Regions from separate parts of the Vibrio tasmaniensis genome, predicted to be linked through region 2. Evidence: predicted binding sites of a transcription regulator. Region 2 holds the regulator's gene; the other holds the start of a gene.

Region 1 (4,431 bases), 990 kb from region 2:
ACAGCTATCCCATCCAAGAGCATCCATCTCCTTTCTACTGGTAGGCAAAAAGGGTGCAGTTCCGTAGCACTCGGCCCAGTATTTTTTGTGTTCGTGAATAGGAGTGATATCGCTGTACATATTTCAACCTCTGATTTTTGAGGCGGGAATTATAGCGACATGAGACTAGACTAGCCAGTAGAACATGCCCCTGTTAGTTTTGATGTCTTTCGTCATTTTGACCATACAACTGACAAAAGAGCCATACAACAGCATAGTTGAAGCCTCGAATAACGTTGCTAATTTGTGATTTTGATTAGTGTTCGCACCAGTTTTTGATATTATTCGCGAAAATAAGTCTGAAGAAGTAGATCCACAATGGTCGAAACGTTATTAGTACAATTTGCTCCTATGCTATTAGGAGCCCAACTGATCTTAACCCTCATCTTAGTGAAAGGGGATATTTGCCCGGGACAACGTGGCCGCATTCACAAGATGTTGCCTGCGATTGGCGTGCTTTGGCTTGCTGTTGCCTCATTAAGAATTGAAGCCTTTCTGGTCGTGTTCGCGATCTTTTATTTCTACTCTCAAGTTCAAACCAAGAAGACTCGAGATTCTGGCCCTATTTGGGTGATGTACTTAGCTAGTGGTTTAGCGCTGTCATACGTTGCTATTCAAGCGACGGAACAAGTAACCACTGTCGGTATTATTACTACTTTATTATTAGTGGCCTTATTGGGGGCTGCGTTTGGTCATTTACTACTGACGATTGCAAGAACGCGCTTACAGGCGTTTCACCGTGTTCTGCCCGTTGTGGGCGTATTAACCGGCATGCTGGTGGTTTTGGCGACGGTCATCAATGTTTACTCTCTGTCTGAAGCTCAATTAGAGCCAATGATTTCAACTCTGCTGTTTAGCTTTGCTTTGCTAATCTCAGCTATCGTGGTGTGGTGTTGGCATTTGTTGTTCGTTAAAACCCCAGAAAAGCTTCAGCTAACGATTTCACTGTTGATGTTATTGGCGGCGGCTGTTGGTTTAATGCCAGTTTGGGCGCTTTAGTCGTGCACTTTCATTCATTACGTACGCTCATTAATCATGTACTTTCATTTATCAGTAACTCTCATTAAGAAGTGTGATCAGTTTTTTAGCATGGCGTTGGTAAGCGTTCTAAACTTAATTCTAGTCGGTGTGTTCGTAAGGAGTACGAGATGGATTTAAGCAACGTCAAAGGTTTCGATAGCATTATCTTGCTTGGAATCGTGAATGAAAAACTTCGCCTAGAGTGCGATAGCTTTGAAGAGCTGATCAGTATGTATGAAATGGATATAGAAAGTGTCGTGGGCAAGCTTGATATGTTGGGCTATCAATACGACCCATTGACTAATCAGTTCAAGTCTTACCCAAGATAAGCTCACAATGAGAGTTTCTTCTATCGCGAATTAATACTCATTGCCTGTTGTCGGTCTTGGTAATAAAAAAGTCACAGATAATCTGTGACTTTTTTGTTTCTGGCGCATACATATCAGGTTCAACGCATGCATAAATTAACCCAACAACGAGTCTCTTAAACAACCTCAATCCCATCTAGGTGGCTCTTACTCTGTTGCCTTGCCGTACTAAAGAAAGCCTGCAGATAACGTTTGTCTTTCTCAGAGTTTCTTACCGCTGCAAACAGTCTTCTTGAAAGCCCTTTACCTAACGGTTTGCTGGCTATCAAGCCTTGTCTCGAGAACTCACTGATTGCCCAGTTTGGTAACGCAGCAACCCCAAGTCCTGCCGACACCATTTGCACCAGCATCAATGTGTTGTCTGCTTGTTTCCATTTCTTTGGTTCAACGCCTGCGGGTTGCAAAAAGTGCTTCACTACATCGAGGCGCTGTTTTTGAACCGGGTAAGAGAGCATGGTGATATCGCTAAGATCTTGCGGTTCGATGCTCTGTTTTTCTGCCAAAGGTGAGTTGATTGCGGTGATCAAACGCATCTCAAAATCAAAGAGTGGTTCGTAGTGAACCTCTGAACGCGGCTGAATGTCTGAGGTGATCACTAAGTCGAGTTCGCCAGCCATGAGTGCGGGTAGGGGTTCGAAGCCAAACCCTGATGAGAAATCAAGGGTTACACTTGGCCAAGCAACTTGGTACTCCTTCAAAGCGGGCATTAACCATTGGAAGCATGAGTGACACTCGATCGCCATGTGCAATCGACCATTCACATCTTCTTTTAGGCTTGCGAGTTCGTTTTCAGCTTTGGCGATTTGTGGCTGTATCTCATCAGCCAGTTTTAACAAGATTTCGCCTTCCGAGGTAAATTTAACCGGCCTTGTTTTACGCAAAAAAAGCTGACCGCCAATACGGGCCTCAAGGTCTTTCAACTGGTGAGAAAGTGCCGACTGCGTCAGATGAAGAGAAGTTGCGGTCGCCGTCAGCGAGCCGCTATCTCTCAAGGTGGTCAATGTTCGAAGGTGTTTAAGCTCTATCATGAGTATTCCTCATATTCCCTAAGCCAATTCAATATTTCTTAATAATCACCCTACGGTGTTTTCTTTCGTTTGTAAACGTCTAGATGTCCAGATGGATTTGATAAATTAGCGACTAGATTATTAAAGATGAAAATTATTAATAAACAAGATGAATATTTGGACCTTGTTCATCGAACAGATTGGGTAGATAGTTTAGCCATCCAGACGCCTTTGTGAGAGAGCAAAATCACCAAAGGTAGCCTGACCGGAAATTAAAATTATCGAATAAGGAACAGACTCATGACGACAACAACGCATATTCTTGGCTACCCACGTATCGGTGAAAAACGCGAACTCAAATTTACACTAGAGAAATACTGGCGTGGTGAGATTGACCAATCAGAACTTAAGCAGCTCGGTAGCGAGCTAAGAAATCGTAACTGGAATGTACAAGCTGAGGCGAATCTAAGCTTTGCAACTGCGGGTGACTTCGCATGGTATGACCATGTACTAACTACGACTCTACTTCTAGGCCACGTTCCCAAGCGCCATGCTGGTGGCTCTGAAGATGAAAAAGCCTTTCCTGATTTAGATACCTTATTCCGTGTCGGTCGCGGCCAGTCTCAAGTTCAATCTACTTGCTGCGGTCGTACGCATACTGCTAATGATGGCACTAAAGACAGTACAGCTGCGTCTGATATGACCAAGTGGTTCAACACTAACTACCACTACATTGTGCCTGAATTCAGTAAAGATGATTCATTCGAAGTAAGTTGGCCGCAGCTGTTTGACGAAGTGAGTGAAGCGATTAAAGCCGGGCATAAGGTGAAGCCAGTTCTATTAGGCCCTCTGTCTTACTTATACTTAGGCAAAGAAGTAGAAGAGGGCTTTGACCGCTTATCTTTACTTCCGCGCCTTCTTACCGCTTACCAAGCGATTCTGGCAAAGCTATCCAAGTTGGGTGTTGAGTGGGTTCAAATCGATGAACCTATCCTTTCTCTGGAACTTGAAAAAACATGGGCAGATGCATTCAAACTGGCGTATCAAGTGATTCAAGGCGATGTGAAACTATTGCTTACCACTTACTTTGATTCGGTAACAGACACGTTAGACAAAATCGTAGAACTGCCTGTCAACGGTTTACACATCGACTTGGCTGCAGCACCGCAGCAACTCAATGAAGTGGTGAACAAGCTACCACAAGACTGGGTGCTTTCGGCAGGCGCAATCAATGGACGCAATGTGTGGCGAGCTGACTTAGCCGCGCAGCTTGAGTTACTGCAACCTGTGAAAGACAAGCTAGGAGATAAGCTTTGGATCGCAAGTTCATGTTCATTGCTGCATAGCCCTGTTGATTTGGAGTTAGAAGAAACGCTCAGCGAAGAAGTGAAAAGTTGGTTTGCCTTCGCAAAACAGAAAGTGACCGAGGTGAGCTTGTTGGGGGCGGCGTTAGACGGCGATCAAAATGCCATTTTAGCGTGTGAGACTTACAGCCAACCTATTGTTGCTCGTAAGAGCGCGACTCATGTAAACAAGCCGCAAGTTCAGGCTCGACTCAATACCATTACCAAAGCACTGGCAGAGCGAAGTGCTCCATACGCAGAGCGCGCAGCGCATCAGTCTGAAGTTCTCGGGTTACCGCTGTTACCAACGACAACCATTGGTTCGTTCCCACAGACAGGGGAGATTCGTCTTCAGCGTAGTGCTTACCGAACTGGTAAACTGAATGAAGCGGAATACACAACCGCATTGAAAGGCCACATCGCAGATGCCGTTAAACGACAAGAAGCGCTAGATTTGGATGTACTTGTGCATGGTGAAGCCGAGCGTAACGACATGGTGGAGTACTTTGCAGAAAACCTAGCAGGCTTCCAAACCACTAAGTTTGGTTGGGTACAAAGCTATGGCTCTCGTTGCGTGAAACCGGCGATTGTGGTTGCGGATATTGAGCGTGAAAAACCGATGACAGTAGAATGGTCGACTTATGCTCAATCTCT
Region 2 (4,431 bases):
GAGAGGTAATGATTTTTGCGCCACGACCCGATGCCAGTACACGCTCTATCTGTGTAGAGCCCGCCTCCGGCTGGTAGCTGCAGCGCAAGCTGAGATCCATAGCACTTTGAGCCACAGGCTGTAGCGTTCGGCTATGGAGCACTGGAGCCGCCAGACGAGCGAGTTCACTCGCTTCATCAAGGCGAAGCAGAGGCAACAAACACGCATCCGAAACCAAACGAGGGTCAGCGCTGTAAACGCCTGCCACGTCACTCCAAATCGTCACACGTTCAACTTCAGCCAAAGCGCCAATCACGGTTGCTGAGTAATCTGAACCGTTACGACCAAGCAGTACTGTTTCACCTTCGCAGTTCTGAGCCATAAAGCCCGTAATCACCACTCGGCAATGCGTATGCTGAGCCAAAACTTCTTTAATCAGAGGATAAGAACGCGCGCGATCCACTTCGGGTTGAGCACCCGCTTCTGCACGTAAAAAGGCACGCGCATCTTGAGCAACTGCTTGTAAGTCATGTTGGCACAACAGAGCAGCTAACAAACGTGAAGACCAAACCTCACCGTGTCCTAACACCTGTGCTTTTTGCGATTCGCTTAGAGGAGCAGTTAGCTCACCTAAAGCAGTAAATTCTTGTTGAATAGTGGCCGTTAGCTGAGCCGCAGACTCATCTTCAAGCAGCGCTTCAATCAGCTCAAGCTGGAACTGACGAAGGGTTTGTAGACATTCATGCGCAATACGACCATCTTTGTCGAGCGCTTCAACAAACTCAATCAAGCGGTTAGTTGTTTTACCCGCAGCCGATACCACGACCAAGTCAGTAGCTGACGAGTATTCTCTAAGAATATTGACCACGCGTTGGTAACACTCAGGGTTCGCTAAACTGCTGCCACCAAATTTATGTAGCTGGCGAAAGGTTGTCATTATTAAACCTCCCCTTCTGCGATAAAGCCTTGTGTTTTTTCAAACGCTTGCTTGAGATCATCAATCAAGTCTTCTGCATCTTCAAGGCCAACAGAAAGGCGCAGTAATTGTTGAGAAACACCCGCTTCTGCTAATGCTGCTTCGCCCATAGCACGGTGAGTCATCGACGCTGGGTGACAAATCAGGCTTTCAACACCGCCCAATGATTCAGCCAAAGAAAATAGCTCTAATTTATCCACAAAATATTTAAGTGCTTCAAAAGATCCCGAAAATTCAAAGCTCAGCATGGAACCAAAGCCCAACTGCTGTTTCTTCGCGATCTCGTGACCCGGATGTTCAGGAAGGCTTGGGTGGTAAATCGTACCCACCAGATCTTGTTGTTGCAGAGCCGTCAGAATTTCACGTGAGCTCTCTTCGTGAACGCGCATACGTGCACCTAGCGTACGAATACCACGTAGCGTCATGTAGCTATCAAATGGTGTGCCGGTTGCACCAATACAGTTACCCCACCATGCTAGCTCTTCAGCGTGCTCTTCTGTCTTAGTAACTACAACACCACCAATGACATCTGAGTGTCCGTTGATGTACTTGGTGGTTGAGTGGATAACAAAATCCGCACCCAGCTCTAAAGGCTTTTGGAACACAGGCGTCAAAAACGTGTTGTCGACAGCAACCAGAGCACCTACTTCTTTCGCTTTACGGCAAGTTTCTGCAATATCAACCACACGAACCAATGGATTCGATGGCGTTTCGATTAAGATTAACTTTGGCTTAAGCGCGATCGCAGCATCCAGTGCGGCTTGATCCGATTGATCAACAAACAGAACTTTGAAGTCACCTTTGAGTGAGCGTGTGTTAAACAGACGGTAAGTACCGCCATAGCAGTCGTGCGGTGCAATAATAAGATCATCGCCACCTAAGAAAGCGGATACCCATAAGTTAAGTGCCGACGTACCACAGTTAGTAACAACCGCGCCTTTACCAGACTCAAGCTCAAATAGTGCCGTTTCTAATAGACCGCGGTTTGGGTTACCAGAGCGGGTATAATCGTACTTTGGCACTTCACCAAAAGCGGGAAACCCATAGTTAGTCGAAAGATAAATAGGTGGGACAACGGCATGGTGTTGCGTGTCTGACTCGATACCAGTACGTACTGCGATGGTTGCTGGCTTCCGGCTGCTCATAGGTGCTTCCTTACAAGTTTTGCGTCTGAGAATCACAGCTGCTTGTCGGCATTTTGTGGCTGTGTTAGATATATGTTACTCACTTTACTTTCATAAACGTGAGACGTCAACACTTCCGGACGTCTATATGTCTTTGCTTATGGCAGTAAATCCCGCTAAAATCAGCACTATTAATTTATTCTAACAACTAAAGTGATGAAGGTACGCAATGGCCGACTGGAATGGTGAATACATAAGCCCATATGCTGAGCATGGAAAGAAAAGCGAACAAGTAAAGAAAATTACAGTTTCTATCCCTCTAAAAGTGTTAAAGGTTCTTACTGACGAGCGCACTCGCCGCCAGATCAACAACCTACGCCATGCAACAAACAGTGAGCTACTGTGCGAAGCCTTTCTACATGCGTACACTGGCCAACCACTGCCAACGGATGAAGACCTTCGTAAAGATCGTCCAGACGACATCCCGACTGAAGTCAAAAAACTGATGACAGAGATGGGCATCGAGTTCGAAGCGTTTGACGAAGAATAAAAACAACTCAGTCACCGCCTTCATTATTGATTCGCTATAGCTGAACCCTATTTGTCACATCACCCACTACGTTATCTGTAGCTGCGCTGTGAATGATAGACATAAAAAAACCGACTCCTATGAGTCGGTTTTTTATTATTCTTTTTCGCTCAATAGAGCAACAGCTACTAAGCTATTAAGCTACTAAGCTACTAAGGCATTAAGGCATTAAGGCATTAAGGCATTAAGGCATTAAGGCATTAAGCCATATAGTTAGCAGGCATCTCAATTCGAGCAACGCCAGACTCAACAGCCGCTTCAGCAACTGCTTTTGCAACGCGAGGAAGCAGACGCGGGTCCATTGGCTTAGGAATGATGTAACCCTTACCGAACTCCAGTGCAGTCTCGCCCGCAGCTGCCAATACTTCAGCTGGAACTTCTTCTTTCGCTAGTTCACGAATCGCTTTAACCGCCGCTAGCTTCATTTCGTCATTGATTTCGCTCGCACGCACGTCTAGTGCACCACGGAAAATGAATGGGAAACAAAGTACGTTGTTTACTTGGTTAGGGTAATCACTACGGCCTGTACCCATGATTAGGTCAGAACGAACTTCGTGTGCAAGCTCAGGCTTGATCTCTGGATCTGGGTTTGAACATGCAAACACAACCGGCTTATCAGCCATCAGCGTAAGAGCCTTAGCTGGTAGCAGATTAGGACCCGATACACCCAAGAACAGATCAGCGCCTTCGATAACATCTTCAAGCGTGCGCTTGTCGGTGTTATTTGCGAACAGCTCTTTGTATTCATTCAAGTCATCACGACGAGTGTGGATCACACCTTTACGGTCAAGCATGTAGATCTTCTCACGCTGAGCGCCACACTTAATCAGTAGCTCCATACAAGCAACCGCTGCTGCGCCAGCACCTAAACAAACGATCTTACACTCTTCCAGTTTCTTACCTTGAAGCTCAATCGCATTCAGCATACCTGCTGCCGTAACAATCGCAGTACCGTGTTGGTCATCGTGGAATACAGGTACATCACAACGCTCAATCAGGCGACGCTCGATTTCAAAACAGTCTGGTGCTTTGATGTCTTCTAAGTTAATACCGCCAAATGTATCTGCGATATTCGCAACCGTATCAACGAACTCATCGATTGTGCGGTGTTTTACTTCAATATCGATAGAATCTAAACCAGCAAAACGCTTAAACAGTAGCGCTTTACCTTCCATAACCGGTTTAGAAGCAATAGGACCAAGATTGCCTAAGCCAAGAATTGCAGTACCGTTAGAGATAACTGCAACCATGTTGCCTTTACCTGTGTACTTGTAAACGTTATCGACGTTCTGTGCGATCTCGCGAACAGGCTCAGCTACACCTGGGCTGTATGCCAGTGCTAGGTCTTCTGCAGAGTTTGCAGGCTTCGTCAGTTCTACGGCAATTTTGCCTGGAATTGGGAACTCATGATAATCAAGAGCTTGCTGACGGAATTGTTCTTGAGGCGATAACGCTTGAGAGGATTGATCTTGGCGGCTGTCTTCAGACATAGGTGTAGGTTCCTAGGATATTATTATTTGGGGGATCTTGTTCATGTTAATGGATGTACTTCAAAGTTCCTAGGTGGTTGAAGCATCTGTATCATTAAAAAACGAGATTTCACTACTAATAAGACCAGTGGGCAGTTGAAATTACTATCGCCTGCTCAACTTTAGAGCGAATTTCGAGGAAAGAGTGTTGGGATAAGTGATTAAGTAAGATTTACGTCAGTAACCTATTACTTTAACTGACCTAATAATGAAATACGATTCAGTACTTTCTCA

The links. The regulator MetJ, encoded in region 2, represses methionine synthesis genes. The targets are predictions, from matches to a motif close to TTAGACNTNTANANGTCTAA.
Region 1: metE (5-methyltetrahydropteroyltriglutamate--homocysteine S-methyltransferase) is a predicted target of MetJ. The motif match lies at 2,527-2,546, and genes of this name have one in related genera.

What each region holds. Positions count from the first base shown of each region.
Region 1 covers NZ_AP025510.1:1,248,643-1,253,073, forward strand. The annotation lists gene OCV44_RS05805 (YgiQ family radical SAM protein) at 1-27, opposite strand, end outside; gene OCV44_RS05810 (hypothetical protein) at 358-1,038, shown strand; gene OCV44_RS05815 (DUF4250 domain-containing protein) at 1,188-1,388, shown strand; gene OCV44_RS05820 (LysR substrate-binding domain-containing protein) at 1,544-2,455, opposite strand; gene metE (5-methyltetrahydropteroyltriglutamate--homocysteine S-methyltransferase) at 2,735-4,431, shown strand, end outside.
Region 2 covers NZ_AP025510.1:258,331-262,761, reverse strand. The annotation lists gene OCV44_RS01190 (bifunctional aspartate kinase/homoserine dehydrogenase II) at 1-916, opposite strand, end outside; gene OCV44_RS01185 (O-succinylhomoserine (thiol)-lyase) at 919-2,100, opposite strand; gene metJ (met regulon transcriptional regulator MetJ) at 2,309-2,629, shown strand; gene OCV44_RS01175 (malic enzyme-like NAD(P)-binding protein) at 2,869-4,158, opposite strand.